3 regions of the Corynebacterium sp. CQ3829_602738 genome follow, and region 1 is predicted to be linked to each of the others. Evidence: predicted binding sites of a transcription regulator. Region 1 holds the regulator's gene; each other region holds the start of a gene.
What was found. The regulator LexA, encoded in region 1, represses DNA repair genes until DNA is damaged. The targets are predictions, from matches to a motif close to CGAACANNTGTTCG.

Region 1 (10,432 bases):
GTGGACGCGAAACGCACCGTCGGGCTCGCAATGCGGGCTTCGTCTCGTCGCCGTCCGGAGTTCGAGCAGCTCGGCGAGTTAGTCTCCCGCGCCTTCAAGGAAGCGACGGAATCGAGCCGTAAGCTGCTGCCGCGCTAGACTCACGCTCTGGTTATGAATGAGCACGCATCCCCTACCTCACCTCCCACAAAGCCGCAGCTGTATGAGGCGCTCGACGGCGTCCCGATCGCAGACGTGCGCAGGTTCCGACGGCGCTTGAAGAAGGCCAATTCCACTGAAGCGTTGACGGCGATTGGGGCGGACGTGGACAAGGCGGCAGCTGCCGTCGCTAAGCGCGATGCCCTCGTCCCCGAGATCACCTACCCGGAGAACCTGCCGGTTTCTGCGCGGCGCGAGGACATCATGGAGCTGGTGCGCGACAACCAGGTCGTGGTGATCGCGGGCGAGACCGGCTCCGGCAAAACCACCCAGATTCCGAAGATGCTGCTGGAGCTGGGCCGCGGGCGCCGCGGCCTGATCGGGCACACGCAGCCGCGTAGGCTCGCAGCCCGTACCGTGGCGGAGCGCATCGCCCACGAGCTGGGCCAGGGCATCGGCGAATCCGTCGGCTACGCCATCCGCTTCGACGACCGCGTTTCCGAGTCCACTGCGGTGAAGCTGATGACCGACGGCATCCTGCTCGCGGAGATGCAGCGCGACCGGTTTTTGAACGCCTACGACACGATCATCATCGACGAGGCGCACGAGCGCTCGCTGAACATCGATTTTCTGCTCGGGTACCTCAAGCGGCTGCTGCCGAAACGTCCGGATCTGAAGGTGATCGTCACCTCCGCGACCATCGACCCGGAAGCGTTTGCGAAGCACTTTGCCGACGCCGAGGGCAACCCAGCCCCCATCATCGAGGTCTCTGGGCGCACCTACCCGGTGGAGATCCGCTACCGCCCGCTGGTGGAGCAGGTGCAGGCAAAAGACGGCTCCGTCAAGGAGATCGACACCGACATGATCGACGGTGTGGTCGACGCCTGCAAGGAGCTCATGGGCGAAGGCAAGGGCGACATCTTGTGCTTTTTCGCCTCCGAGCGCGACATCCGCGACTGCATGGAGGCCATTGAGAAACAGCACTGGCGCGGCGTGGAGGTCGTGCCTTTGTTCGGCCGCCTGTCCAACGCGGAGCAGCACCGGGTGTTCTCCCCGCACTCCGGTCGACGCATCGTGCTGTCCACCAACATCGCGGAGACCTCACTGACTGTGCCGGGCATCCACTACGTGGTGGACACCGGCCTGGCGCGCATTTCGCGCTATTCCACGCGCACCAAGGTGCAGCGCCTGCCCATCGAGGAGATCTCCCAGGCCTCCGCCAACCAGCGCTCCGGCCGCTCCGGCCGTATCGCGGACGGTGTGGCCATCCGCCTGTACTCCGAGGACAACTTCGAGGCGCGCCCCGAGTTCACCGACCCGGAGATCCTGCGCACCAACCTGGCCTCCGTGGTGTTGCAGATGATCTCCCTGCGCCTTGGCGACATCAACGACTTCCCCTTCATCCAGCCGCCGGATAAGAAGGCCGTGCGCGACGGCCTGCTGCTCCTGCACGAGATCGGCACGATTTCGGACAAGGAACGCGACGGCGCACCCGTGCTCACCGCGGTGGGGCGCGACATCGCGCGTATCCCGGTGGACCCGAAGATGGCTCGCATGCTGGTGGAGGCCAACCGGCTCGGCGTGCTCGACGACGTCACCGTGATCGTGGCCAGCATGACCATCCAGGACGTGCGTGAGCGCCCCCTGGAGTACCAGGCCCAGGCCGACCAGGCCCACGCCCGGTTCAAGGACGCGACGTCGGACTTCCTGTCCTCGCTGAAGCTGTGGGACTACATTGGCGACTCGCGCGACGAGCTATCCGGCAACGCCTTCCGCAAGCGCATGAAGCGCGAGTTTTTGCACTACATGCGCATCCGCGAATGGTTCGACCTGGTGCGCCAACTGCGCGACGTGGAGCGCCAGCTGGGCTGGTCCCGAGCCGAGAACGTCGCCGGCGAGCGCGACGCCGACGCGATCCACAAGTCGCTGCTCACGGGCCTTTTGTCCAACATCGGCGCCCGCGACGGCAACTCGAAGGAGTTCCAGGGTGCGCGCGGGACGCGGTTCTTGGTCTTCCCCGGGTCGTCGCTAAGCAAAAAGCCCCCGGAGTTCCTCATGGCCGCCGAGCTGGTGGAGACCTCGCGCCTGTGGGCGCGCGACGTGGCAAAGATCGAGCCCGCCTGGGTGGAGGCTGCCGCGGGCGAGCTGATGAAGCACAGCTACTCCGAGCCTGTGTGGTCGCGGAAGCGCTCGGCCGCGATGGTGCACCAAAAGTCCATGCTCTACGGCGTGACCATCGTGCGCGACCGGCTTGTGCCTTACCACCGTGTGGATGCCGAGGGCGCGCGCAACATGTTTATTCGCCACGCCCTGCTCGAGGGCGACTGGAACCGCCACCACCACTTCATCGACCACAACGAAGCCCTACTCGCCGAAGCCGCTGAGGTGGAGGAAAAGGTGCGCCGCCGCGGATTGGTGGTGGACGAGGACACCCTGTTCGAGTTCTACGACTCGCGCTTGCCGCAAAGTGTCACCACCGCACGCCACTTCGACTCCTGGTGGAAGAAGAAGCGGGCCGAGGACAAGCACTACTTGGACTTTGACCCAGCCGCGCTTCTCGACGACGAGGGCGTGGACTCCTCCTCCGCCGCCTTCCCCGAGGTGTGGCGCCAGGGCTCCATCGACTACGCGTTGCGCTACAAGTTCGAGCCGGGCGATCCTTTCGACGGCGTGACCGTGGACGTGCCGGTGCCGCTTTTGGCCAATTTGCGGCCGGACGGCTTCGACTGGCTGGTGCCGGGGCTGCGCTCGGAGCTTGCCGCGGAGTACATCCGCACGCTGCCGAAGGCGCTGCGCAAGACCGTGGTGCCGGCGCCCGACTTCGCCGAGCGCGCCCTCGACGCGATCCGCGCACAGCAAGCCGCCGACGGCGTCAGCGAGCGCGAGCTGCGGGAAACACCGTTTGCCGAGGCACTCGCGGAGGCGCTTCGAAGCGTCGGCGGGCGCGGCATCAACGGTGCCGACTTCAACCCTTCTGCGCTGCCCGAGCATCTGAAAGTGACCTTCGCCGCGATTGACCGCCGCGGCAAAGTGGTCGACCACGACACGGACCTCGGTGCGTTGAAGCGCCGCCAGGCCGGCAAGATCAAGTCCTCCGTGTCCAAGGCCGGCCGCACATCTGAATCGGATGCGGTGGCGAAGTGGACCACCGACTCCCTCGGCGCGGTGTCGGAGACGGTAGCCACCACTATCGACGGCAACGAGGTCGACGCCTACCCGGCACTCGAGGCCACCAAGGACGGCGTGAAGGTCACCGTGCATCCGACGAAGGCCGCCGCGGACGCCTCGATGGTCACGGCGACGCTGACGCTGCTGCTGCGGGAGATCACGGTCAACGCGGGGCAGATGACCAAGGGGCTGCCGCTGCGGCAGAAGGTGGCGGTGGACCGCTACCCGCACGGCGGCGCCGACGGGCTTGTGGAAGACGCCCGCGTCGCTGTGATCCGCGACCTGATGTTCTCCTCCGGCGGGCCGGTGCGCTCCCCCGAGGAGTTCGACGCGTTGGTGGGCGAAATCCGGCCCCAGGTGGCAGGAGGTGTGCGCCGCGTGGTGGTCACGTTGGCGCCGGCGCTCGCGGAGTACGCGAACATTGCAGCGGAGCTGCGGCAGTGGGAAGGCCCAGCTATCGACGACATGACGTCGCAGCTGCAGTTCTTCCTGCCGAAGCACGCGGTGACTGTCCACGGCATCGGCCACTTGCAGCATTTGCCCCGCTACATCGACGCGATGCGGATCCGGTTGGAGGACATGCGCCTAGATCCGGACCGCGACGCCGACCGGCAGTCCGTGATTGATTCGGTGAAGGCTTACTTGGCGCAGCGTATGAAGTCCTTGCCTGCGGGCCGGACAAAGACCAAGGCCTACAAGGACATCTTGTGGCTGATTGAGGAGCTGCGGGTGAGCCTGTTTGCGCAGCGGCTGGGCACGCCGAGGCCGGTGAGCCAGCGTCGCATTGAGAAAAAGATTGACGCGCTGCGTTAGCGCCATGGCCGCGGGTTAGAAATCTTCGCGGTCGCGGCGGCGCATGAGCCGGATTTCGGATTCGAAGTCGTCCGCGCTCTCGAACGACTTGTACACGGAGGCGAAGCGCAGATACGCCACCTCGTCGAGGGCACGCAGCGGTTCGAGGACGGCCAGGCCGATCTCGTGGGCGGGCACCTGCGAGCTGCCCTGCGCGCGCACAGTCTCTTCCACTTCTTGGGCCAGACGCTTCAATGCGTCGTCGGTGACATCGCGGCCCTGGCATGCTCTGCGCACGCCGACGATGAGTTTGTCGCGGTCGAACGGTTCGCTCACGCCGTTGCGTTTCACAACAGTGAGGACGGCCTTTTCCACTGTGGTGAAACGCCCCCCGCACTCGGTGCACTCTCTGCGGCGGCGAATTGCTGAGCCGGCTTCGACCAGCCGCGAGTCAGTCACACGAGATTGCTCGTTGTGGCAAAAAGGACAAAACACGGTTTTCCACCCCCAGAGTTGTCAAGGCTTGGCGTAGCCGTGAGTCTACGCCCTGCCTAGCGCGCAGTTGCCGCCACAGCCGAATGAGCCGCCTGGCCGCTGGACATGGACGAAGGATCCTCTGCTTGCGCCGAGAAAACACCGCCGAATGCGGAACCGATAAGCAGCGCCGCAGTCATGCACACGCCGAGCAGGAGCGTATCGCGCGTCTCGTGCCGTGTTTCGAACGCGTTCACATTGGAGGAACCGTCAAGACTCCCCTTGGCAGATGAGCGAGCATCCGTTCGATGGGAGCCGGAAATCGCTCGAACACCGGCGCCGCCTGTTCGACGCTTCGGCGCGGAATCAACATCCCAGACTTCTGCCGGAGGGACCACAGATGCGGCTCCGGCGCGTCCAACTAATGTGTTATGTACTGGATTGATTGCAACTGACATGGTGTGTCTCCCTTCGTTCTGCGGCACACTCTACGTTCGGCGCCGACACGCTCGAACGTTCTAACGTTCATTTGTTCGAATACGCTTACGTGTTCGATTTATAGCATCACGTTTGATACGTGTCCACCCAAAGCTTGCGCCCATCGAACATGAGTGCCCTATCTGGTAGGTTCGTAGGCGCACAACGCCACCGAGTCCAAGGAGAACGTCATGGCACGAAAGAAGTCCGATCCAGGTAACCCGGATTACAACGCGCTGTCAGACCGCCAGCGCCGGATCCTCCAGGTCATTCAGGACGCTGTGGTCCTGCGTGGCTACCCGCCGAGCATCCGCGAGATCGGTGACGCGGCCGGGCTGCAGTCCACCTCGTCTGTTGCATACCAGCTCAAAGAGCTGGAGAAGAAGGGATTCCTCCGCCGCGACCCGAACAAGCCCCGCGCCGTGGACTTGCGCCAAATGCCGGAAGCCGGCCGAAAGAAGCGCAAGCCGCAGGAGGCGAAGCCGGAAGATTCTGGCAATGCCCGCTACGTGCCGGTAGTCGGACAGATTGCCGCGGGTGCCCCGATCCTCGCCGAGGAGAACGTGGACACCTACTACCCCCTGCCCGAGGAGCTGCTCGGTGACGGCGATGTGTTCATGCTCAAGGTCGTCGGCGAATCCATGCGCGACGCCGGCATCCTCGACGGCGACTGGGTGGTTGTCCGCTCCCAGCCGAACGCCGAGGAGGGCGAGTTCGTCGCGGCGTTGCTCGACGGTGAGGCGACGGTCAAGGAGTTCCACCGCGACTCCACCGGTGTGTGGCTGTTGCCCCACAACGATGCCTTCGAGCCGATTAAGGGCGACGAAGCGGAGATCATGGGGCGTGTCATCTCGGTGTTCCGTACGCTGTAGTCGGTGCGTTTGCATCGAGCAGCCGCAGCCCCACAGACCGGAAATCACATAGCGACAAGCGCAGGAGATCGATGTACGCCGAGGAGCGTAGACGCCAAATCGCGTCTTTGACCGCAGTTGAAGGCCGCGTCAACGTCACGGAGTTGGCGCAGCGCTTCGACGTCACCGCGGAGACCATCCGCCGTGACCTTTCGGCGTTGCACGACGAAGGCGCTGTGCACCGCGTCCACGGCGGCGCAGTGGCGAGCCAGTCTTACCGCTCGACGGAAATTCCGCTGGATACCCGTCAGCGCGCCTCCCTTGCCGCTAAAGCCGCGATCGCGGAAACCGCGCTGCAGTTCGTGCCGGATGCGCAAAGTTGCACCATCTTTTTGGACTCGGGCACGACGATCAGCAGCTTGGGCAAGCGTCTGGCGGAGACCCGCGGGGACCGGGAGTACTCGGTGGTGACCAACTCCATCCCCACTGCATTGGAGCTGAGCGATTCCGGATTGCACGATGTGCAGCTTCTCGGCGGCTCAGTCCGGCCGATCAGTCAGGCAGTCGTCGGCAGTACCGCGCTTCGCACCCTCGCTCTGTTGCGCGCCGACGTGGCGTTCGTGGGCACCAACGCGTTGTCCATCGGCCACGGCCTGTCCACTGTGGACGCCAAGGAGGCGGCGGTGAAGGCCGCGATGGTCACCAACGCCCGCAGGGTTGTCGTGTTGTGCGACTCCACGAAGCTGGGCAACGACTATGTGGTCAGCTTCGCGCCGCTGACGGACATCGACGTGGTGATCACCGACGCCGAAGCGCCCTCCGCGTTCGTGGACGAACTGCGCTCGCACGGTATCGAGGTCGTGCTCGCGCAGCCCCAGTAACCCTCGGTGCGCCGCCCGACGTATTTCACTGGGGCGTTCTTTGACTTTCTGCGCGAAAATGGTGGCATCTTCGTATGAATGCGACCTACACTCGTTGCAGACTTGAATGAAAAACAACGGAAAGGACACCCGAATGGCTTCCAAGACTGTGAAGGTCGGTTCCACCGTCGGGCTGCACGCTCGCCCGGCCACGGTGATCGCAGATGCTGCCGGCGAGTACGACGACGAGATTCTGCTGACCCTTGTCGGCGGCGACGATGACGACGAGACGGACGCTGCCTCCTCGCTGATGATCATGGCTATGGGTGCCGAGCACGGCGACGAAGTCACTGTCACCTCCGATAGCGCAGACGCCGTGGAGAAGATTGCGGCGCTGATCGAGCAGAACCTCGACGAGGAGTAAGCACTCGTAGCTTTACGACGAGCTAACGCCCGGGCACACGTCGCCCGGGCGTTTTCGCGTGCAGCAAGTACCGGACGCTAGAACGTCGACGGCTTCGGCACCTCGAAGTCCTTGCGGTACTGCCCCTCCCCCAAGGTGTCGTACGCCCAGCGCATCAGCGGGTAGATCACGATGATGCCGACGGAGCCCAGCGCGATGCCTTCCAGCGTTACAGCGCCCACATCGAGAGTGAGGTTGCCGATGCCCACAATCAGCGCGACCGCGGCCGCGGTGAGGTTCGCGGGATCGGTGAAGTCGACCTTGTTGTCCTGCCAGATACGCACGCCCAGCATGCCGATGAGCCCGTAGAGCACCAGGCACGCGCCGCCGAGCACGCCGGCGGGGATGGTGAAGATCACGGCACCGAACTTCGGGATGAACGCCAGCACAATCGCAAATGCGGCGGCGACCCAATACGCTGCGGTGGAGTACACCTTCGTCGCCGCCATCACGCCAATGTTCTCGGCGTAGGTGGTGGTGCCGGACCCGCCGAAGCCGCCGGCGAGCGTGGTGGCGATACCGTCGCCGATCAGCGCGCGACCCTGCATGTCGTCGAGGTTGCGTCCAGTCATCTCGGATACGGCCTTGACGTGGCCGACGTTCTCCGCGATCAGCACGACCAGCACCGGCAGGGTCACCAGCACGGCGGAGACGTGGAACTCCGGGCGGTGGAACTGCGGCAGGCCGATCCACGGGGCGTCGGCGATCGTTTGCAGCGCGTCCTCGCCGAGCCCTCCGCTCATGGCAGCAAACAGCCAACCGACGAGCACGCCGATGAGGATGGAAAGGCGCGAGAGCAGCCCGCGGGTGGCCACGGTGACCACCACAACCGTCAGCAGCGTTACCGCCGCGACCCAGGGCTGGGTTTCCACGTTCGACACCGCGGTCGGCGCCAGGTTGAAGCCGATGAGCGCGACGATGGCGCCGGTGACCACGGGTGGCATCACCGCGTCGATGACGCGTTTGCCCGCCCATTCAACGACGATGCCGACGAGGATGAGTGCCACACCGGTCAGCAGCACCCCGCCCAGCTGCGCGCCGACGCCATACTGCTGCGAAGCCGTCAGCGGAGCGATAAAGGCGAAGGACGAACCCAGGTAGCTGGGCACTTTATTGCGGGTGATCAGCAAGAAGATGATGGTGCCCAGGCCGGAGAACAGCAGCGTGGTGTTCACCGGGAATCCGGTCAGGGTGGGCACCAGCAGTGTGGCTCCGAACATTGCAACCCCGTGCTGCATGCCGATGCCGATGGTGCGCGGCCAGCTCAGCCGCTCGTCCGGGGCGACAACAGCCCCGGGGCGCACTGTGCGCCCGTCTCCGTGAATGGTCCAGCCGAAAGTGTTAGTCACGAAATGCCATTATCACCCCGCCACCTGATTTTTCCTGTGCCGGGGGTGCCTGGCGGGCAAAGTAATTAGCTCTCAGTGAGGCCTTGCTATTTTGAGCATCATGGAAATCATTGTGCGCCCCACCGCCGAAGAAGTAGGCGTGTCCGCAGCCGACATCATCGAACCGTTTGTTCGTGACGGCGCGACCCTCGGCTTGGCCACGGGTTCAACCCCGACCCCCACGTACATGGAGTTGATCCGCCGCCACCGCGAGGAAGGCTTGAGTTTCGCACAGTGCGACGCGTTCCTCCTGGACGAGTACGTCGGCCTGGAACGCTCCGACGAGCAGTCCTACTACGCCACCATCCGCCGCGAATTCACCAGCCATGTCGACATCGACGATGCGAAGGTGCAGTCTCTCGACGGCCTGTCGGCGGACACCGAAGCTGAAGCCCGCAGCTACGAGCAGCGCATCGCAGCCGCCGGCGGCGTGGACGTGCAGATCCTTGGTGTGGGCGCCAACGGCCATATCGCGTTCAACGAGCCGCCCAGCGCCCTTGATTCGCGCACCCGCGAGATCGACCTGCACCCCACCACGGTGGCGGACAACGCCCGCTTCTTCGACAACGAGGACCAGGTGCCGCGCAAGGCCCTGACCCAGGGCGTGGGCACCATCATGGAGGCGCACACCATCGTGCTGATCGCCACCGGCCCGAACAAGGCCGACGCGGTCAAGGCGCTGGTGGAGGGACCGGTGTCCCCGGGCTGCCCGGCGTCGGTGCTGCAGAACCACCCGCGCACCACGGTCATCCTCGACGAGGATGCCGCGGCGAAGCTCAACCGATAGCTAGCTGACTACGAACTCCGCGTACTGCTCGGCCAGGACGCGGGGCAGGCGGACGTCGATACGCGTGCCCGCCTCCTCGTATTCCTCCGAGCGCACCGTGCCCTCGTCGTGGACGCGGCTGACCACGTCGCCGCGGGTGTAGGGCACCACCATGGTCACGTGCGCGTCAATGGAATTGAGGTGCTGCTCGATGCGCGCCTCAAGCTCCTCAATCCCCTCGCCGGTCAGCGCGGAGACGAACACTGCCGTGCGGCCGGTTTTTTCAAACGCGTGGCGCAGCTCGGCCAGCACCAGCGGGTCGGCCTCGTCGATCTTGTTGACCACCACGATCTCCGGGGGCATTTCCTCGCCGGAATCGCGGGTGACCTCGGCGAGCACCTCGTTGACGGCCTCGATCTGCTTCAGCGGGAACGCATCCGAACCGTCCACGACGTGCAGCAAAAGGTCGGCGCCGGCGACCTCTTCAAGCGTGGACTTGAACGCCTCAACCAACTGCGTGGGCAGGTGGCGCACAAACCCGACAGTGTCGGTGAGCACCACGTTGCGCCCGTCCGCGAGCTTCGCCTTGCGTGTGGACGGGTCCAGGGTGGCAAACAGCGCGTCCTCCACCAGCACGCCGGCACCCGTCATCGCGTTGATCAGCGAGGACTTGCCCGCGTTGGTGTAGCCGGCAATCGCGATCTTCGGGATGGTGGAGCGCTGGCGCTGCGCGCGCTTGACCTCGCGCGCCGTGGTCATGTCGCGCAGCTGGTGGCGCAGCTTCGCCATCTCGGTGCGCAGGCGGCGGCGGTCCGCCTCAATACGCGTCTCACCGGGGCCACGCAAGCCCACGCCGCCGTTGGAGCCGGCGCGGCCGCCAGCCTGGCGCGACAGGTTGCCGCCCCAACCGCGGGTGCGGCTGTACAGGTACTCCATCTGCGCGAGGCTCACCTGGGCTTTGCCCTCTTTGCTCTTCGCGTGCTGGGCGAAGATGTCCAAGATAAGCATGGTGCGGTCGATCACCTTGATCTTTAGCGCTTCCTCAAGCGCGATCA
Region 2 (10,432 bases), 1.2 Mb from region 1:
GTCGCCGGAGTAGGGGTCGGGGATGTAGAAAATCCGGCGGTCGGTCTTCATGTTGTGGTGGTGCTGGCACAGGGGGAACAGGTTGTCCACCTCGGTGCGGCCGCCCTCCTCGTAGGGGATGCGGTGGTCCAGCTGGCACTGCTCGGCGGGACGGTTGCACTCCGGGTAGATGCAGGTGCGGTTGCGGGCGTACACGGCGTGGCGCATGCCCTCGCCGGGGCCGTAGCCCTGCAGCACCTTTTCGCCCTCTTTCTCCAGATCGCGCGTGACGGGGAACGTTTTTGCCAACCAGTCTTCGAACGCGGAGGTGGCCTCCGGCGTCGTCCAACCGCTGCCGGGGAGGTAGACTGGGCCGCTGATCGCGCGGTTCTTCGGGGCGTAGATGTTCAGCACCGGAGTCACCTCGATGCCGATCGCCTCGCCGGACAGCAGCTTGATTGCCGCGTCGGCCGTGCTGATGCCGAGCTCGCGCGCGACTTCGGCGACGTTCGCCTGGATCCTCCGGCCGTCCAGGGAATTGGTGTCCAGCTGCACGATCGCCCGGTCGCGGTACTCGTGGACGCCGAACGTCTCCGCGTCGTCCTGTTCGCGGTCTTCGCGCTTCCGCTTGTCGTAGGCGCGGCTCTTATCCATTCGTTTGATCGCGGCACGGATGCGGTCCGTGACGGTCTTGCGCTGGGGAACTGCCTGGTCGTGGCGGGTTGGGGTGAAGGTGTCGAACAGGATGCCGTCGATATGCAAGAGTGCTTCCTTGTCCACATCCGGACCCAGCTCCTCGATCGCGGTGTAGACCGCGGTCAAGTGCCCCACATCCATCACGCGCGTTTCCTGCTGCAGCTCGCGCAGGCGCGGGAGGTCCTGCAGCACGGCGTGCCCGAGGATCGCGTTCTTGACAAACCCCTTGTTCCAACCGGTGGCGAGCTGCAGTTGGGTCACTGTGGCGTCGAAATCATCGACGTCGAAACCGGGGTACGAGTAGTGCCCAAACATGGTCCAATACGTGTCCCGGATGGCCTGGGCGCATTCGCTATCCGGGTCGTGTTCTCGCTGGTTACGGAATTTTTTCGGTGCTGTGGTGGCGGTTCTCACTGTCGCCCCTCTCGTCGTGGTACGCTCCAGAATATAGCACACACGAACGACTGTCAAGGGGTGTGCCAGGAAAAAGAAAATAAAAAACACTCACCTATTCGAACGCGTCGCGCGGATGCGCTACATTATTCCCGTGCTCGTCATTCCGCGGCCGCCCGCCCGCATCATCCCTGGTGCGGTCCATTTGCCTGCCTTTTTCACGCCGGCCGAGCAGGAGGAACTGGTCAACCAAGCGCGCGAGCTGGCCAGGAAGGCGGCGGGGACGCCAGTTGCTATGCGGCGTCCAAAGGTCGGCCACGGCCAAATGGATGCCTGGCTGCTCTCGCTGGGCTGGTTCTGGGCAACGAACCCGTACCGCCTGGTCAGGGAGGTCGACGGCCACCCGGTGCCGCAGATCCCGGAGAACTTCCAGGTCATCGCGGATAACGTCATGGCGAAGGCGCGGGAAATAGACCCGCTTGTCGGTCCGACCCCGAGGATCGAGACGGCGCTGGTGAACTTCTACCCGCCGGGTAAGGGCATGGGGCAGCACGTGGACGCGGAGGAAGATTCCGAAAACGCGGTGGTCAGCCTGTCATTCGGCCAGGACACGATCTTCCGCATTGCAGGGCGCGATACGCTGCTGCTGTCCGGCGACGTGGTAGTCTTTGGCGGTCCAGCCAGGAGGGCGAAACACGGCGTGCTCGGCGCAAGAAGAGGCACGTCCGACCTGCTCGAAGGCCGGCTGAACATCACCATGCGGCAAATGGAGGCGACATGATTGCGCTACTCGGCGTGTGGCTGGCGGCGATCGCGAGCCCCGGCCCGGACCTCGTGCAGATCATCCGCGTGGGGTCAAAGGACCGTAGAGCCGGCGTGATGTGCGCGCTAGGCATCATGCTCGGCAACACCATCTGGATTGTGGCGTCCCTGGCGGGGTTAAGCGCGCTGATCCAGGCGTTTCCGCAGGTCCTGTCAGTGCTGCAGATCGTGGGCGGCGCCTACCTGCTGTGGATGGGCATCGGCGCCATCCGCGCCTCCGACCCGGAAATCCCCGCCACGCAACAGGTGCCAAGGCCGCTGCTCACGGGCCTGCTCACCAACCTGTCCAACCCGAAGGCGATCCTCTTCTTCGGCGCCATCTTCGCCCAGTTCGCGCACCTCGGGTGGGTCGCAGCACCGGTCATGGTCGTCACCGGCACCATCTGGTTCGTGGGCTTTGCGCTGGCAGTCCAAGCAATGTCGCAGCTGATCACCAGGTACAGCAAGCTTATCGACGTCATCACGGGCAGCATCTTCATCGCATTAGCATCTGGATGCTGTGGGAGGGCCTACACTTCGGCTCATGAGCGAGCAGAAGGTAGCAGTAGTCACTGGCGGATCGGCAGGCATCGGGGAAGCGACCTGCAGGGCGCTGGCCAAGGACGGCTGGAAGGTCGTGGTGGCGGCGCGGCGCCTGGAGAAGTGCCAGCAAATCGCGGACGAAATCGGTGGGGTGGCGATGGAGTTGGACGTGGTCGACCGGGAGAGCGTCGAGAAGCTTGCAGCTCTTGAACGCGTGGACCTGCTGGTCAACAACGCCGGCGGCGCGAAGGAGCTGGACTTTCTGCGCGACGCGGACGACGCGGACTGGGAGTGGATGTTCCAGACCAACGTGATGGGCACGATGCGCGTCACCCGCGCGCTGTACCCGCAGCTCAAAGCGTCGAAAGGCCTGGTGGTCAACATCGGTTCGGTGGCTGGCACGGACGCGTACAAGGGCGGCTCCGGCTACAACGCGGCCAAGCACGGACTCCGTGGTGTGACCAGGGCTTTTCGGCGCGAGGAGGCGGAGAACGACATCCGCGTGTGCGAGATCGACCCCGGCCGGGTGAAGACGGACTTCTCACTGAACAGATTCAAAGGCGACGAGGAGCGCGCGAGCAAGGTCTACGAGGGCAAACAGAACCTCACCGCGGACGACATCGCCGAAGCGGTGCGGTGGGTGGCAAGCCTGCCGGCGCACGTGAACATCGACACGATGAGCATCATGCCGGTGGACCAGGCGGAACGCTAGAGGTAGTCCACGACCTCGACGTTGAGGCGTTCGCGCAGGTCCGCCATCCATTTATGAACATCCAGGTAGTCGGCGGCCTCCACGAGCGGGATGACGTGGTGGTCGTAGCTGATCGGCGGGCCGACGGTGTAGGTGGGCATGAACCGGGCGCCGCTAAACGTGAACTCGCCGATTCCGCCGACCTTGGTCGGCTCCTCCCACTGGCCGTGCAGGAAGTTGCCGTGGGAGTACCAGACGGGCCCGGCAAACGGCTCCACCACGTGCGGGTGCCCGCCGAGCACCAGGTCAGCGCCGGCGTCCAAAGCAGTCGCGGCAGTCTCCTCCTGGAACTCATTGGGCAGGGGCGCATATTCGTCGCCCATGTGCAGCATCACCACCGCGACGTCGACCTGTGAATCGAGGGCGGCGACTTGGGCGGCCAGGGTGTCGTCGATAAGCGATGCAAAATGCTCCTGCTCAACCGGCAGGCCGTTGGTGCCGTAAGTGAAGCCGAGGAAGCCGACGGTGATGCCGTTGACCTCGATGATGCGGGGGACGGATTTGTCCTGCTCAGAGGCGTAACTGCCGGTATACAGCATGCCGCGCTCGCGCATGTTGCCTGTCGACGCCACCACGCCCCCGTCACCCCTGTCCATCGAGTGGTTCGTAGCGTTGTTGACGATGTCCACGCCTGCTCCGGCGAGTGCATCGATGATCTCGGGCGGGGCGTTGAATTGGGGGTATCCGGACAGCCCGAACTCCTCGCCGGCGACCGGGACCTCCATGTTTGCGGTGGTGATGTCCGCGTCCTGCATGTATACCCTGACCGGGTCGAACATGCCCGAGAAGTCGAAGCCGGTGTCCGTGCGCGCGGTGGTGTACACGTCGGAGTGGACCAGGATGTCGCCGACGGAACGGATGGTCACGGTGGACTCTTCTTCGACGACTTCCGGCTCCTCCTGTACACAGCCAACAAGCAGGAGAGGCAGGGTAAACGCCCAGATTCTTCGCATGCCTTAGACTAACCGCTATGCATATCGACGTGCCCATTTCCGGCGACACGATCAAACTCGGACAATTTCTCAAACTGGCCAACCTCGCAGAATCCGGCGGCCACGCCAAGGAGGCCATCAGCGCTGGCGAGGTCACCGTCAACAACGAGGTGGTCACCTCGAGGGGGCACTCGCTTATCGACGGCGATACCGTCGGCCTTGGCGCAGATTCAGCCACGGTAGTAGTCGACGGCGACGACGGCGACTACTTCGACGAACGCACCGCCAACGACGACTTCGACCCCGAGAAGTGGAGGAACCTGTAATGCCCGCATTCGAAGGCAGGGAAGGCATGCCGTTCTGGCAGGACCTGGTCACCCAGAACCAGCTCAAGTCCACCCACTTCTACTCCCAGCTTCTGGGCTGGGAGATCGTGGACGGCACTGCCCGCAAGGAGGGCCTGCCGGTGGCCGGCATCGTGCCGGCGCAGATGGACATGTGGGTGACGTCGTTCATCGGCAGCCCGGAGAACGTGGAGAAGCTGGGCGGCAAGGTGCTCAGCTCGGACGAGACCGTGACCCTGTGCCAGGACCCGGCCGGCGGCCTGTTCGGGCTGAAGGATCCGGAGGAGCGCTTCCTCGCCGCAGGTGAGCCGGGTGTGCCGGTGTGGTACGAGTACTCCGCGCCGAGCATGGACGCCATCGACTTCTACGGAGAACTCTTCGACTGGGAGATCCGCGAGGAAGACGGCTACTTCATCGCGGTGGAGGACGGCGCGCCGTTTTTGGGCATGTACGTCGGCGAGCACGCCCAGTGGTTCAGCTACTTCGGCGTGCGCGACGTGGACGCGGCCTGCACACAGGTGGAAAACCTCGGCGGCGGGGTCGAGTTCGGGCCTGAAAATGGGACTGCCGGCGTGCACGACGCCAACGGCGCCCAGTTCTTCCTCTCCGAGGTTGACGACCCCACCTTCGACGAGGTCGACGAAGCCGACTCCGTGCTGGGCTAGAGGGCGTCGGCGGCGTCCTTGACCCGGCGGCGGATCTCCGCCGGCGTGGAGATGAACCCGTCGGCGTGGTACTCGGTGCCCTCGAGGTTTGAGCTGGCCCTGACCTGGATCAACCCGTCCACTGAGGGCTGAGTGGTGGGGAAGGTGACGATGTAGCGGTCTGCCTGCGGCAACGCTACGTCTCCAAGCGCCCACACCACTTCGGCGCCGACCAATTCAACTGCCTTCGCAGCATCTGCCACTGAGTCCACGTCCAAGATCGTGGTGCCGGACAGCTCCGCGGCGGCGGCGACGTCCGGGCGCCAGAGCATGTCTTTGGCGTTGGCGGGGCCGTCCCAAAGCGAGACTGCCCACCTGCCGTTCGGCTCCGACGGGCGGAACACAGTGCCCAGCTCGTGGGACTCCACCGTGACCCCGTCGGCCCACTTCGTGGCTGGTAGGGCGTGGTCGACGGCGGATCCGAGCATGAGCATCGCGGCGTGCGTGATGCGGTCCGGCAGCAGGGCCAGATAGTTCGGCCCGTCCTCGTACGTGGCGTGCATGTAGGACGCCAGCTGCTCCAGCTGCAGCTCCGGCGGCATGTCGCGTTTGATGCCGCCGACGTTGAAGTTCGGGTCGCCCTGCTCGTTGATGTGCTCTACCAAATCGTCACCCTGTCCTCGGGGTCGATCCACATCGTGGAGCCCTGCTCCACCTCGAACGCCTCGTAGAACTCGGCGATGTTCGCGGCGATGACGTTGCAGCGGAACTCGTTCGGCGCGTGCGGGTCGATGGCGAGCAGCTGCGAGGCCATCTCCGGGCGAGCCTTGGAGCGCCACACCCGCGCCCACGCCAGGAACAGGCGCTGGAAGCCGGTGTACTCAGAGTTTAGGTCGCCGAACTGCTGGGGTTTTTCGTCGTCGATGCCGTTGTCCTCCAGGTACTTCTTGTACGCCACCACGGCGATGCCCAGGCCGCCGAGGTCGCCGATGTTCTCGCCCAGGGTGAACTCGCCGTTGACGCCCTTCGTCTTCGTGCCCTCCAGCACCGACGGCACCAGGCCGTTGAACTGGCCGACCAGCTTGGCGGTCAGGGCCTCAAAGTTGGCGCGGTCCTCGTCGGTCCACCAGGAGTTGAGGTTGCCCAGCCCGTCGTAACGCGAGCCCTGGTCGTCGAAGCCGTGGCCGATCTCGTGGCCGATTACCGCGCCGATCGCGCCGAAGTTCTCCGCGGCGTCAGCGTCCGGGTCGAAGAACGGCGGCTGCAGGATCGCGGCGGGGAAGGTGATGTCGTTGACCACCGGGTTGTAAAACGCGTTGACCGTCTGCGGGGAAGACACCCATTCCTGCCGGTCGGAGGCCTTGCCGATCTTGGACAGCTGGTAGTCGTGCTCGAACGCGGCGCCGCGGCGGACATTCTCCACCAGGTCCTCGCCGAACTCCAGGCCCGCGTAGTTGCGCCACTTCTCCGGGTAGCCGATCTTGGCGTTGAACTGCGCGAGCTTCTCCAGCGCGCGCTGCTTCGTCGGCTCGCTCATCCACTCCAGCTGCTGGATGCGGGAGCGGTATGCGGCGATCAGGTATTCGACCAGCTCCAGCATCTTCTCCTTGGACGAGGGCGGGAAATGCTTATCGACGTAGCTCCGCCCAATATCCTCGCCTACCAGGCTCTCCGCGAGTCCCACCCCACGCTTCCAGCGGTCGCGCTGCTCGGTAGCGCCGCTTAACTTTTTTCCATAAAACTCGAAGTTGGCCTTGCCGATCTCCTCGGAGAGCACGCCGGCGCGGGAGCGCAGGATGTTCCACGCGGCCCACAGCTGCCAGTCCGCCAGTGTTTCCCGGCGCAGCATGCCGTCCAGGTCCTCAGTAAACGACGGCATCATGTTGACGACCTTTCCGGAAAGACCGGAGGCGTCGAGAAGCGTGCGCACCAAAGGCGGCAACTCCTCAAGGTCGGTGGGGTTATAGGTGGCCACCGCGTCGCGCGCCTTGACCACGTCCCAGTGGCTCGCCGCCAGCTGGGTCTCCAGGTTGACGATGCGCTCGGCGGCGATCTCAGGAGTCAGGCCCTGCAGGTACTTCGGCTCGAGGAAGCCGAGCATCTTCGCCACGTGCGCCTTGTAGGCGGCGAGGGTCTCCGCGTGGTCCTCGTCGCGGTAGTAGGCCTCGTCCGGCAGCCCCAGGCCGGACTGGAAGATGTAGGCGACGGAGTTCTCGCCCTGCGAGTCCTTCTCCACCCAGTAGCTCACCGGCCCGCCGACGCCGACGCGCTCCAGCTCGCCCAGGCCGCGCACGAACTCGTCGACGTCCGCGACCTCGATCTTGGCCAGGTCCGGGTCGAGGGAGCTGATGTCGCCGGGGTTGTCCATGAAGGACCTAAACAGGGCGCCGCCCAAACCGGCGCCGTCTTCCAAGATCGCCCGGACATCTTCTTCGGATTTGTCGCGCAGCATGTAGAACGCGCCGTCGATGCCCCGGTCAGCGGGGATGTCGTGGGTTTTCGCCCACGTGCCGTTTACAAGCTCAAAGAGGTCATTCATGCCCCAACTCTACCGCCGGAACGGGAATTTGGATGGGGGCTTGGGACTGCTCGATGATCCAGTTGGAGGCCTCGCGCTGCTGCGCCAAGGTGTAGCCGCCGTGGGAGCCGATGTCGGAGAAAATGCCCAGCGACTTCAAACCCATCGCGCGGAACAGCACGTTGAACTCGGCGAGCGGCACGCGGCCGGCCGCCAGGTTGGTGCGCATGGCGGGGGCGACCAGGCCGCGGTGGGATTCCTGCATGGAGCACACCAGGTCGTCGACGCGGCAGATCTCCAGCACGCGCGGGCCGAGCACGCCGTAGCCGCCCGGCAGCGAGCCCAGCGAGCCGCGCGAGTGCGGGGACGTGCCGGCGGAGAGCACCGCGCCGTTGCCGCCCTGGTGCGGGTTGGCAAACAGCGCCACGCCGGAGACGCGCTCCGGCTCGATCGGGCCGCGGCCGTTGGCGATGTCGCTGGTGATGGTGGCAGCGATGTCCGCGCCGAGGGAGTAGCCGGTGAAGCTGAACTTCGCGTCCGGGCAGGCGCGCGCAAGCTTATTGACGGTGGCGCGTGCGCGCTTGAGCCCGCCCGCCTTGGACTTCTCGTACTCCGAGGTGGCAAACGGGGTGGACCGGTAGGACACCCACAGCGGCTGGATCTCCCCGCCGGTGCCCAGGCGGGTGAGCACGCCGGTCATGAACACGTTGCCGCCGTGCGGCACATAGTCCGGGATGCCCTCTGCCGTGTTGGCGCCGCCCGGCACCGCGACCAGGTAATGCGCGGCGCAGCTCTGCTGTGCCTGGGCCTGGGCGGGGGTGGCTACCAGGGACAACAGCAGGGCAGCGGCGGCGGCGATTTTCGGCAGTTTCATAGCGAGGGGATTGTACCTTCTATTCCTCCGGGTCGCGCACCTTCATCGGGCCGGGGGTGTACAGGCCCCACCTGGTGGTTTCGGCCAGGTCCACCTGCGCCAGCGCCGGCGCCTCGCCGGCGGAGTTGGTGCGGCGGTGGTACTTGGCCACGGAGCCCCAGTCGCGCTGCCAGTCGCCCTTGAGGTAGCCCGGCACCTCGTAGGAGGTGTTCACGGCCTCCACCGGGGCGAGCGAGCCGCCGCCGAGGAAGTCCATGAAGCCGGACAGCTTCGCCTTGCCCGGGGCATCCGGCATGATGCGGTACTCCGGGATCTCGTCCACGCCGGCGTGGTGGTAGAAGGGGCGCTGGCAGGGGTACTGGAACGCCACGGTCCAGTCCAACAACCCCGGGGTTTCGGAGTCGAACATGGTGTTCAGCTCCACCAGCTTCGGGTTGCGCAGCGGGGTCACCGCCACCCAGTCCTTCTCCGCCAGGGAGGTGTCCTTGGCCACCAGGCGCACCACGTCGGCCTCCTCGGGCAGGTCAGCGATGGGGTAGCGCAGGTTGCGCCACTGCGGGGTCGGGCCCTGGTCCAGCATCTCCACCGCGCCGAGCTTCTGTACGCCGCCGGAAGTCTTGCGGCCGTACTGCAGCTCCAACTCGCTGCCCTCCTGCTCGATGCCGTTGATGTCGTGGTGCTTGATGCGGCCGGCCACGGACGCCACCAGCAGCGGACGCTCCTCGGAAACCTCAGGCAGGTCGAACCAGGAGGTCTCCAGCTCGGCGGATTGCGTCGGCTCGTCCTCGAACGTGCCCAGCACCGGCACGCGGGTGTAGTCCAAGCCGAACGGCAGGCGCACCGTCGAGCCGTTCACGCCGCGCATGGAGCGCGGGCGGTTGCCCTGCGTGTTCACGCGGGAGGTGGACTGCGCCTCGTCGGAGCCCGGGTCCACGTCGGCGGTGTCGTCGGACTGCACCTGCTGGTTGCTCGAGTCCGACGTGTCGGCGTTTTCGCTGGCGATAAAGGCGGGCACTCCGTCGGGGTGGAACCCGTGGTTGTCGCCGGAATCTAAGGAGCGGCCGAGCGGGACGCCGTCGATAGGCGAAAGGAATGCGTCGTTGGTGTCCTCCTCCAGCAGGACGTCCGCGCCCTGGGCGCAACGCTCGCCCGCGAAGGTGCGCACGTTGCCCATGCCCACGGAGTAGTCCGGAGCCTGGGAGACGAAAGATTTCACAAACGTCAGGCAGGACAGCGCCACTATCAGCGCCGCCGCCACGGCGATGGGGGCGGACATGACGCCGGCCCAGCGTGAGGCGTCCACAGGCTTCGGCGGGCGCATGGACTGCACCACGCCCACCACGAACACCACGAGCGCGATGGCCAGGACGATGGTGTTGAACTCCACGGCCTTCAGCTGCGGGGTGCGGTCCCACCACGGCACCGCGTAGGAGGACACGTACCACCAGCCGTTCCAGCCCGCCAGCGTCAGGGCCAGCAGGAACAGCACCGCAGCCGTGGCAAAGGAGCGGTTGCGCTTGGACTGCAGCGCGATCCGCGAGAGCACCACCGAGCCGTACGCCGCGATCGCCGCGCCGAGGCCCGCGTAGATGCCGAAGTGGTGCGTCCACTTCGTCGGCGTGAACATGAGGAAGAAGGTGGACAAGCCGATGATCAGCATCATGCGCTGCGCGGTTCGAGTTTTTTCGCCGCCGCGGGCGAACCACCACAGGGTCAGGCCGATGCATAGCAAGAGCACGAACATGGGGAAGCGGCGCGCCAGCGAGCCGTCCACCGTCTGCTCGAACAGCACGGAGTAGCGGCTCCACTCCTCGAACCAGTGCATCGCCGGGCCCACCTCGGAGCGCACCGCGGTCGCCTCCAGCACGCTCGCCAGCGTCTGGTCCTTGAACACCGGCGCCATCACAGCCATGCCCGCGCCCATAAACGGCGCGATAGAAGCGAGCTTTGCCTCTCG
Region 3 (10,432 bases), 170 kb from region 1:
GTCGTCCTCGACTACTGGAACACGGACGGCACGTTCAAGGCCTCCCTGGAGCAGCGCGAGGGCTGCGAGGAGTACGTGTTCAACGACGGCCCGCCGTTCGCAAACGGCATGCCGCACTACGGCCACCTGCTCACCGGCTACGTCAAGGACATCGTGCCGCGTTTCCGCGCCATGTCCGGCTACCACGTCCCGCGCGTGTTCGGCTGGGACTGCCACGGCCTGCCCGCAGAGCTGGAGGCGGAGAAGCAGCTCGGCATCACCGACAAAGCCCAGATCGAGGACATGGGCCTGGAGCAGTTCAACGAGTACTGCGCCAAGTCCGTCATGCACTACGCGGGCGAGTGGGAGGACTACGTCACCCGCCAGGCTCGCTGGGTGGACTTCGAAAACGGCTACAAGACTATGGACCCGGAGTACATGGAGTCCGTCATGTGGGCGTTCAAGGAGCTCTACGACAAGGGCCTGATCTACCAGGGTTTCCGCGTCCTGCCGTACTCCTGGGCCGAGCACACACCGCTGTCCAACCAGGAGACCCGCCTGGACGATTCCTACCGCGACCGCCAGGACCCCACCGTCACCGTCACCCTGCCGTTTACAGGCGGGCGCGCCGGCTACGCCGCGGAGAAAACCTGGGCCGAGCACCCTGAGCTTCACGACGCCTCCGCTATCGCCTGGACCACGACCCCGTGGACCTTGCCGTCCAACTTGGCCCTCGCGGTCCACCCCGAGGTGGAGTACTCGTTGGTGAAGGTCGGTGCGGACGGGGCCGAAGGGTTCGTCGATAAGCAATTGCTCTTGGCGACGAATCTGCTCGGCGCCTACGCGAAGGAGCTCGGCGAGTACGAGGTCGTGGCCACCTACGCCGGCGCGCAGCTGGAGGGCCTGGAATACGAACCGGTCTTCGACTACTTCCGCGACCACGACAACGCGTTCATGATCCTCAACGCGGACTACGTGACCACCGAGGACGGCACCGGCGTGGTCCACCAGGCGCCAGCCTTCGGTGAGGACGACATGCTCACCTGCCAGGAATACGGCATCGACCTGGTCATCCCCGTCGACGCCGACGGCAAGTTCACTTCGCTGGTGCCGGAGTACGAGGGCAAGCTGGTCTTCGACGCCAACCGCGACATCATCCGCGACCTGCGCGCCAAGGGCCGCGTGCTGCGCGACCAGACCATCGTGCACTCCTACCCGCACTCCTGGCGCTCCGGCGAACCGCTGATCTACATGGCGCTGCCGGCCTGGTTTGTGAAGGTCACCGAGTTCCGCGACCGGATGGTGGAGCTGAACCAGGAGATCGAGTGGATCCCGTCGCACATCCGCGACGGCCAGTTTGGCAAGTGGCTCGAGGGCGCGCGCGACTGGAACATCTCCCGCACCCGCTACTGGGGCTCGCCGGTGCCGGCGTGGGTCTCCGACAACCCGGAGTACCCGCGCGTGGACGTCTACGGTTCCCTAGATGAGCTGGAGCGCGACTTTGGCACTCGTCCGAAGTCCCTGCACCGCCCGCACATCGACGAGCTGGTGCGACCGAACCCGGACGACCCGACCGGTAAGTCCATGATGCGCCGCGTGCCGGACGTGCTGGACTGCTGGTTCGAGTCCGGCTCCATGCCGTTCGCGCAGTACCACTACCCGTTTGAGAACCGCGAAGAGTTTGAGACCCGCCAGCCGGCCGACTTCATCGTGGAGTACTCCGGCCAGACGCGCGGCTGGTTCTACCTCCAGCACGTCATGTCCACCGCGCTTTTCGACCGCGTCGCGTTCAAGAAGGTTGTCGCCCACGGCATCGTGCTGGGCTCCGATGGTCTGAAGATGTCCAAGTCGAAGGGCAACTACCCGGACGTCATGGAGGTCTTCGACCGCGACGGCTCCGACGCCATGCGCTGGTTCCTCATGTCCTCGCCGATCCTGCGCGGCGGCAACCTGATCGTCACCGAGCAAGGCATCCGCGAGGGAGTGCGCCACGCGCTGCTGCCGATCTGGAACGCCTACACGTTCCTGCAGCTGTACTCCTCGGAGGACGCGCAGTGGTCCGTGGACTCGGATAACGTGCTCGACCGCTACATCCTAGCCAAGACGCACGACCTGGTCGCAGCAGTGGGGGAGGCGCTGGACGACACGAGCATCGCCGACGCCTGCGACGAGGTGCGCCGTTACGCCGACACGTTGACCAACTGGTACGTGCGCCGCTCCCGCGACCGTTTTTGGGAGGGCCAGGAGGCGCACCCGGAGGCGTTCAACACCCTCTACACGGTGCTCGAGGTCGTCTCCCGCGCGGTGGCGCCGCTGCTTCCGTACGTCTCCGAGGTGATCTGGCGCGGGCTTACCGGCGGCCGTTCGGTGCACCTGACGGATTACCCGCAGGCGACCGAGCTGCCGGCCGACGCTGACCTGGTCGCCGCGATGGATGCGACCCGCGCGGTCTGCTCTGCGGCGTCGTCAGTGCGAAAGGCGAACAAGCTGCGCAACCGCCTGCCGCTGCCGAAGCTCACCGTCGCGCTGCCGGATTCCGCCAAGCTTGAGCCGTTCCGCTCCACCATCCGCGACGAGGTGAACGTGAAGGACGTCGTTTTGACTGACGACGTTGACTCCGCCGGATCCTTCGAAGTCGTGGTGAACGCGAAGGTGGCTGGCCCGTCGCTGGGCCGAGACGTGCAGCGCGCCATCAAGAACGTCAAGGCCGGCAACTACGAGCGCCGCGGCGACGACGTGGTGGTCGACGGCGACATCGTGCTCACCCCGGAGCTCTACACCGAGCGACTGGTGGCGGAGAACCCGGACAGCACCGCGCGTGTCGACGCCGACGGCACCGTCGGCCTGGTCGTCCTCGACACCGAGGTCACCGAGGAACTCGAGGCCGAGGGCTGGGCCGCCGACGTGATCCGCGGCCTGCAGGACGCCCGCAAGCGCGAGGGCTTCGAGGTCTCCGACCGCATCGCCGTGGTGCTTGCCGTGCCGGCTGAGAAGGAAGCGTGGGCCCGCACGCACGCGGACCACATCGCCGCCGAGACCCTGGCGACGTCCTTCGACGTGGTCACCGAGCCCGTCGAGGGCCACGACATCGTCGACGGCGTCACCGCCACCGTTCGCAAGAACGGCTAGGTTCTACTGGGAAACCTGGGGCCTCACTCGTGCAGGGTGGGGCCCTTTTGCCTGCTGAGCAGGGGTGGGCGGATAGGCCATCGTTTTTGGGCACTATGCAGCTGCATAGTTTTTCTAACCAACAGTGGGGTGTTACCCACTATGCAGCGGCATAGTCTTTTGGGATGTTCGGGTGGGGCGCTTGGAGAGTGGCGTCGGCTATGCAGCGGCATAGTTTTTCTAACCAACTGTGGGGTGGTACCCACTATGCGGCATAGTCTCACGGGGTATGCGGGGCGGGGCGTTCACTATGCAGCTGCATAGTTAAAGGCTCCTATGTTCGACATTCCAAATCAGTTAAGACGCATGCGTTGTCCACTTCAGTTGACATTTTCCGCAGAGCCCTTGACTCGAACACATGAGCGGTCTATAAAGGTGTCAATGTTCATGAGCGAGGGGATTAACCATGACAATTGCGGTGGACGAACGGACGGAAGGTCGAACGGGTGGCCTGTCGGCAGAGGTGCTCGAGGACCAGATCAAATGCAATCAGTTGTCGGCGAATCACCACCGGGCGCTAATGCTCGATGCGGTGGGACAGTTCGACGAACAAGAGCTCGCGGAGCAGTACGGGGAGAAGTCGACGGCAACGTGGCTGCGCAGCGAGCTCAACCTCCCGCAGGCCACTGCGTTCGAGTATGTGCGCGTGGCACGGGGGCTGAGGAAGTTCAGGCGTTTGTACGACGCATTCGAATCAGGGGTGATGCCGTATTCGACTGTTCGCTTCCTTCTCCCGTATTTGGACGAGCACAACGAGGAACAGCACGTCAAACTAGCACTGAGCATGTCGTTTGCTGATCTCCAGCTTTTGCTCGCCGGGGCAAGGCCCAAAGAGGAGGACCCGACTGAACCTTTCGCTCGCGCCCGCGAGTGCGATGACGGCATGCTCGCCTTCGAGGCGAGGCTTCCCGCGGTAGCCGGCCAAAAACTTCTGACTGCGTTGAAGGTGGCACAGTTGGCCAGTTTCGGTCTGGAGGATGTGGACCCGGATGATCTGCAGGATCCGGAGAAGGTGCAGAAGCTTATCGACGATGCAGCTGCCACCGAAGACGCCGTCCCGTCAGAGCAGGACCGCGCTCCGCGTAAGCGCACGAAGATCACTATGGACGACATCGTGCGTTCGGTGTCGCGTTACGGGCCTCCAGAAAAACAGGACGTGTACGGGGCTTTGTTGTCGATGATCGACATGGTCCGCGCCAACCCGAAGAGTCCGCTTCGCAGCCCCGGTGTGCAGGTCAACCTCATGGTGAGTCAGAGCGGACAGTGTTGGATGCCGGAGAACCGCTCGGCACCTTCTGAGGACGTGCGCAGCTACCTCGCTAATGCGATGGTGCGTTTGCACTTGCTGGATGACACGGGACTGACTATCCGCGTCGGACGTTCGCGGAGGTTCGCTACAGACGGCCAGGTGCAGGCACTGCTCGCGATCTGGGGGTATCAGTGCGCCATGCCTGGATGTTCGCATAGGCGCTTCATAGAGATGCACCACATAAAGGAGTGGGAGCACGGAGGCATGACCGATTTGGACAACCTGATCCCGCTGTGCTCGAGCTGCCACTCCCAGGTGAGCCACGGAGTGATCACCATCGAGCGCCAGGGAAGCGATTTGTTCTTCACGTTCAAAAACGGTGCCCGGTTCGTCTCGCGTAATCGAAAGCAGCCGAGGCGGATGGAGTACGTCACCGGAGATTCGTTCGCCGGGTGAGGAGATTGGAACTAGGCGGTCCCGGTGGTGCACAGTGGTGGACATGAACCGCTGGGTGCTGCACATCGACATGGATGCGTTCTACGCCTCCTGCGAGCAGCTGACCCGGCCGACGCTCAAAGGACGCCCAGTGCTGGTGGCGGGAGTAACGGGCCGCGGCGTGGTCGCAGGCGCCAGCTACGAGGCACGCAAGTACGGGGCGCGCTCGGCGATGCCGACGCACCGGGCGGCGCGCCTGGTGGGGTCGAAGGCGGTGCTAGTGGCGCCGCGCAGGCCGGTCTACGTGGCGGCGTCGCGGCGGGTGTTCGAGGTAATCGGCAGGCACGTGGGCGTGGTGGAGCAGCTGTCCATCGACGAGGCGTTCATGGAGCCGGAAGATTTGGTCGGGGCGAGCCCGGAGGATGTGGAACAGTGGTCGAACGAGCTGCGTGCAGCCATCAAAGAGGAGACGGGCTTGCCCAGCTCGATCGGGGCCGGTCCGGGAAAGCAATACGCAAAGATCGGTTCGGGCCGGGCAAAGCCGGACGGGGTGTTCGTCATCCCGCACGATCGGCAGCTAGAGGTTTTGCACCCGATGCCGGTCAACGAGCTGTGGGGTGTGGGCCCGGTGACGGAATCGAAGCTGCTCGCTGCCGGAATTGAAACGATCGGTGACCTCGCCAACCTCAGCGAGAAAGAGCTGGACATCGCCATCGGCGGCGCGGTGGGCAAGCAGCTGTGGTGGTTGGCGCGGGGCGTGGACGAGCGGCCGGTGGCGCCGAGGGCGGAGTCGAAACAGATCTCCTCGGAGCACACGTACCCGCAGGATCTGACCACCCCGCCGGAGGTGGACGCGGCGTTGGAGCGGGCGGCTGCGGAGTCGCACCGCAGGCTGCGCAAGGACGGCCGCGGGGCGCGCACGGTGACGGTGAAGCTGCGGATGGCGGACTTCCGCATCGAGTCGCGTTCGGCGACGCTGCCGTACGCCACCGATGACGCGGAGACGCTGCTGGCCACTGCCTTCCGTATCGTGCGCTACCCGGACGAGGTGGGCCCGATCCGGTTGGTGGGAGTGTCGTACTCGGGGCTGGAGGACACGTTGCAGGATGTGCTCTTTCCGGAGCTGGACCAGGCGATTGTGAAGCCGGCGCCGGTGTCGGCGGACTATGAAACCGGGGTGAGCGACCATGAGACGCAGTTCGACACGGAGGTGCACCAGGAGACCGCTCCGGAGCAGGGGGTGTGGCGCGCGACCCAGGACGTCTACCACCCGGAGTACGGCCATGGCTGGGTCCAGGGCGCCGGCAAGGGCTGGGTGACGGTGCGGTTTGAAACGCGGGCGACGGGGCCGGGCAGGATCAAGAGCCTGCGCGCGGACGACCCGCAGCTCCAGCAGGCGGACCCGTTGGATTCGCTGGCGTGGGAGGACTGGTTCTCACAACAGTGAGCTCGGGTTCACGCCGCTGGCCAGCGCGGTGGCCAGCGCGATGCGGGCCTGGCCGGCGCTGAGGTAGCCGGCGGGCAGCGCGCCAAGATCGCCGAGGGTGGAGCCGCCGCCGGCCCCGCCGTAGGCGAACGACACCTCGCCGTAGGGCACCGACGTGGCGACAACCACAGGGACCCCGCGACGCAGCAGCTTTGCGACGGCTCCGCCCATGCACGCCGACACATTGCCGGAACCGAGGGCTTCGAGGACGAGCCCGTCGATAGGCCCGAGCGCGCGGATGAGGGCGTCGTCGGCGCCGGCCCACGCGCGGATGATGGGGATGTTCAACCCGGCCAGTGGCGCGGGAGGCACCGACATGGGGCGGGGCAGGGGCGAGCCGCTGGTCAGAGTGAAGGCGTGCTCGGCGGTGGTTTGCGTCTTCATCAACCCGCGCGCCGGGAGGGTCTCGCCGGCAAAGTGGACGAGCACGCCGGTGTCGCGCCGGGTGGCGGCCACCTCGATCGCGCCGCGCAGGTTGGCGGGCCCGTCGGGGTGCGCATGGTCGGCGGAGCGCATCGCGCCGGTGAGTACTACGGGGCGGGGGTCGGCGTGGACAAAGTCCAGCGCGAGGGCGGTTTCGGCCATGGAGTCGGTGCCGTGGGTGATGACGAGGGAGGCGGAGTCGTCGAGAAGCGAAGTGCGCACGGTTTCGCGCAACATGTCGATCTCAGCCAAGCCCATGGACGAGGAATCGAGGCTGGCGACGTCGATGGCGCGCACTCGGCGTGGGGTGCCGCAGCGGGCGACGAGTTCCTCGCCAGTGAGGGTGGGTACGAGCGCGCCGCGGGCGTTTGCAGTGGAGGCGATCGTGCCGCCGGTTGAGATGACTAACACGTTCATGCACACAGAGTGCCAGAAAGTTGCGGGTGTGCAGTAACGTGAAGCGAGAGATTTACGCTACGCAAGGAGAACACGTGAAAACACCGAAACTTGTCGCAGCCGCAGCTGTCGCGGGGCTTGCGCTGAGCCTGACGGCCTGCTCCGAGGATTCGGACACGACTGAAACTACCGCCGAAACCCAGGCGGCCTCCTCCGAGGCCGCCCCGGTGGCCGAAATGCCGACGGCGGAAGAGCTCAACGCCGTGCTGCAGCGCGCTGCCGACCCGAACCTGCCGATCGCCGAGCGAGCGAACACCGTGCAGGGCGGCGAGACCACGCCGGAGCTGTTCGACCTGATGACGCAGTCGCAGCAGGAATCCGGCGCGAACTTCCAGGTGGTCGACCCGGTGTTGCCGGGCTACACCGCCAACTCCGTGCTCGCCACCGTGAACTTCACCCGCCCGGACGCTGAGTCCCAGCTGGCGGAGGACGTGGAGTTCATCAACGAGGAAGGCAACTGGAAGATCTCCAAGAGTTGGGCCTGCTTCCTGGTCAGCAACACGCTGCCCCCGGAGCAGGTGCCGGACATGTGCAACACCGGTGCGCCGGCAGCCCCCGAGGCGCCGGCCGAGCAGCCGCCGGCCGAAGCACCGGCCGAAGCGCCGGCGCTCTAAGCGCCGTACTGCACAGCGCGGGTGATGTCTTGGACCACCCGCGCTTTGTCGTCTCCGCCGTAGATCAGGCGGGTGGTCCAGGCGGTCTGGCCGGACACCGGCAGCGGACGCGACAGGTCCACCACGATCTGGCCCTCGGAGGTGGTGCGGGAGGAATCCACTTGCACGCTTTCGCCCTCGAGCTCGCCGGGGCCGTCGATGGTGACGTTGTTGTTCTGGGGGTGCTCCTCAACCTTCGTGTCCAGCGTCAGCGTGTCGCCGTCGCGGGAGACCAGCGTGTAGGTGGTGGTGCGCGTCATTGCGGTGTCGCCCGCGACGCGGCCTTCCACGGTCCAGGTCGCGCCGGGACCGATGGGCTCGTCGGGGAAGACGACGGAGTTGTTGATGAGCGCGATGAGGGTGGGCTCGACAAGCTGAAGGCCGCGCTGCGGCGCGTCGGCGGGCGCGAGCAGTTTCAGGGTGGAGATGCGGCCGGTGTCGTCGGCGCGCCAGCTCATGCGGAACCCCTCGGAAGCGGCGACGTCCTGGCCGATATCCAGGTCGGAGTGCTTGCCGGAGCCGACCACGAAGTCGATGCGGGAATCTGCGTCCTCCTCGTCGCCCTCCGGGGCCGGGGCTTCGCCGGCGGTCACCGTCAGCGGCAGGGTGGTTTTGTTCACGTTGCCGCCGGCGGGCGCATCCGCGACCTCGGCTTCGCCCGGGGCGGCGATGTGCTGGTCCACGCCGGCGGACACGGAGACAGCGGTGTCCCACTCAGCATCAGGAGAGTAGCGCACTTCTTCCGGGTTCTCGCCGGGGTTGACCAGGGTGACCGAAGGGGCGTCGATAGGAAATGCCGGCACCCCAGCCACCGGATCGTCCTCGGCGGAGGAGCAGGCGGTGAGCGCGAGGGTGAGGGTGGCTGCGGCGGCGATACTGCGGAGGGTGCGGAACATTCTTCTCAAGCTACCTGGCCCGCGCAGCGGAATACAGGCAGGCTGTGCGCGACCGGCTAAAGTGGTTTGGCAATGAAGCAGGACACGACAGCACAACGCACCCCGCGCTACCTCGGACTGGTGGTGGCGGTCATGCTCGCGGTTGGCGCGGCGGACCAGGGGATCAAGCAGCTGATGCTGAACTGGTTGGAGCCAGGGGTGCCGCAGCCGGTGATCGGGGATTGGTTCCGCTTCTACCTGCTGTTCAACTCCGGCGCGGCATTTTCGATGGGGGAGAACCTCACCTGGTTGTTCACCGCGATCCAGCTGGCGTTCGTGCTGGGTGCGCTGTGGTTCGGGCCGCGCATGACCTCGAAGTGGGAGGCACTGGGCCTGGCGTTAATTGCCGGCGGCGCGCTGGGCAACCTGATTGACCGGTTGTTCCGCGACCCTGGATTCTGGTTCGGCCACGTGGTGGACTACATCTCCGTAGGAAACTTCGCGGTGTTCAACTTGGCCGATGCGTCGATCACCGTCGGCGTGGTGGTGTTCATCCTGGGAACGATCGCCGCGGAGATGAAGGGAGGCGAACGTGGGCGGTGAGTTCAGGGCCCTGCCCGTGCCTGAGGGGCTTGAGGGCATGCGGGTGGACGCGGCGATCGCCAAACTCTTCGGGGTGTCGCGCTCCGTCGCATCCGAGATGGCGGCGGAGGGCGATGTGCTTGTCGACGGAGCTGCCGCCCAAAAATCCGACCGCGTCACCACCGGCGCGATGCTGGAGGTCACCCTGCCTGAGCCGAAGCGCGCCCCGCAGCCGGTGACCGAGCTGGTGGAGGGACTGGAGATCCTCTACCAGGACGCGGACGTCATCGCCGTGGACAAGCCGGTGGGCGTAGCCGCGCACCCGACGCTGGGATGGGAGGGCCCGGACGTGGTCGGCGGGCTGCAGGCGATGGGCTTTACCCTGCCGGACGCGGGACCCCCGGAGCGCCAGGGCATCGTGCAGCGTCTGGACGTGGGCACCTCAGGCGTCATGATCGTGGCGGCGAGCGTGCCCGCCTACTCCGTGCTCAAGCGCGCCTTCAAGGAGCGCACGGTGGACAAGACCTACCACGCGCTGGTGCAGGGGCTGCCGGATCCGATTGAGGGCACCATCGACGCGCCGATTGCGCGCCATCCGTCGGCAGGCTGGAAGTTCGCCGTCACCCAGGACGGCCGCCCGAGCGTGACCCACTACAGCGTCATCGAGGCATTCCGCCGCGCGAGTCTTTTGGACATCCACCTGGAAACCGGGCGCACACACCAGATCCGCGTGCACATGTCCTCGGTGGGGCATCCCTGCGTGGGCGACCCCATGTACGGCTCCGACCCGAACCTGGCCAAGGAGCTGGGCCTGAAGCGCCAGTGGCTGCACGCCACCAAGCTGGGGTTTACCCACCCGCGCACCGGCGAGTACATGGAGGTCGCCTCCGAGTACCCGGAGGATCTGCGCACCGCGCTGGATAAGGTGCGGAACGGCTAGATGCGCGCACTCGCCCTGGTGCTCGCGCTCGTGGCCGGATTCTGGCTCGTCGGCGAGGCCAACCCGCCTGCCCCGCCAGTACTGCAGGGCGACCAGCTCGGCCCGGAGAACGGGGAGACCGCGCAGCAGTACGTCCAGCGGGCCGCCGCAACCCTCGACCACGATGAGGCCTCCTTCGCGTTGGTC

Region 2: the regulator LexA is predicted to act here: its motif matches at 1,177-1,190, upstream of ACX1NL_RS00390 (alpha-ketoglutarate-dependent dioxygenase AlkB).
Region 3: the regulator LexA is predicted to act here: its motif matches at 3,499-3,512, upstream of ACX1NL_RS07980 (HNH endonuclease signature motif containing protein).

Annotation. Positions count from the first base shown of each region.
Region 1 is NZ_CM137003.1:1,474,805-1,485,236, forward strand. It holds gene ACX1NL_RS07145 (LysR substrate-binding domain-containing protein) at 1-138, shown strand, start outside; gene hrpA (ATP-dependent RNA helicase HrpA) at 154-4,119, shown strand; gene nrdR (transcriptional regulator NrdR) at 4,135-4,593, opposite strand; gene ACX1NL_RS07160 (hypothetical protein) at 4,650-5,030, opposite strand; gene lexA (transcriptional repressor LexA) at 5,241-5,921, shown strand; gene ACX1NL_RS07170 (DeoR/GlpR family DNA-binding transcription regulator) at 5,993-6,781, shown strand; gene ACX1NL_RS07175 (HPr family phosphocarrier protein) at 6,915-7,184, shown strand; gene ACX1NL_RS07180 (uracil-xanthine permease family protein) at 7,262-8,572, opposite strand; gene nagB (glucosamine-6-phosphate deaminase) at 8,673-9,398, shown strand; gene hflX (GTPase HflX) at 9,399-10,432, opposite strand, start outside.
Region 2 is NZ_CM137003.1:100,925-111,356, forward strand. It holds gene ACX1NL_RS00385 (HNH endonuclease signature motif containing protein) at 1-990, opposite strand, end outside; gene ACX1NL_RS00390 (alpha-ketoglutarate-dependent dioxygenase AlkB) at 1,274-1,849, shown strand; partial or broken gene ACX1NL_RS00395 (LysE family translocator) at 1,846-2,319, shown strand; gene ACX1NL_RS00400 (SDR family oxidoreductase) at 2,414-3,124, shown strand; gene ACX1NL_RS00405 (CapA family protein) at 3,121-4,116, opposite strand; gene ACX1NL_RS00410 (RNA-binding S4 domain-containing protein) at 4,134-4,421, shown strand; gene ACX1NL_RS00415 (VOC family protein) at 4,421-5,104, shown strand; gene ACX1NL_RS00420 (hypothetical protein) at 5,101-5,748, opposite strand; gene ACX1NL_RS00425 (M13 family metallopeptidase) at 5,742-7,622, opposite strand; gene ACX1NL_RS00430 (cutinase family protein) at 7,615-8,475, opposite strand; gene ACX1NL_RS00435 (arabinosyltransferase domain-containing protein) at 8,495-10,432, opposite strand, start outside.
Region 3 is NZ_CM137003.1:1,647,536-1,657,967, reverse strand. It holds gene ileS (isoleucine--tRNA ligase) at 1-3,108, shown strand, start outside; gene ACX1NL_RS07980 (HNH endonuclease signature motif containing protein) at 3,554-4,852, shown strand; gene ACX1NL_RS07975 (DNA polymerase IV) at 4,896-6,278, shown strand; gene ACX1NL_RS07970 (asparaginase) at 6,267-7,157, opposite strand; gene ACX1NL_RS07965 (hypothetical protein) at 7,232-7,810, shown strand; gene ACX1NL_RS07960 (hypothetical protein) at 7,807-8,745, opposite strand; gene lspA (signal peptidase II) at 8,818-9,327, shown strand; gene ACX1NL_RS07950 (RluA family pseudouridine synthase) at 9,365-10,246, shown strand; gene ACX1NL_RS07945 (hypothetical protein) at 10,247-10,432, shown strand, end outside.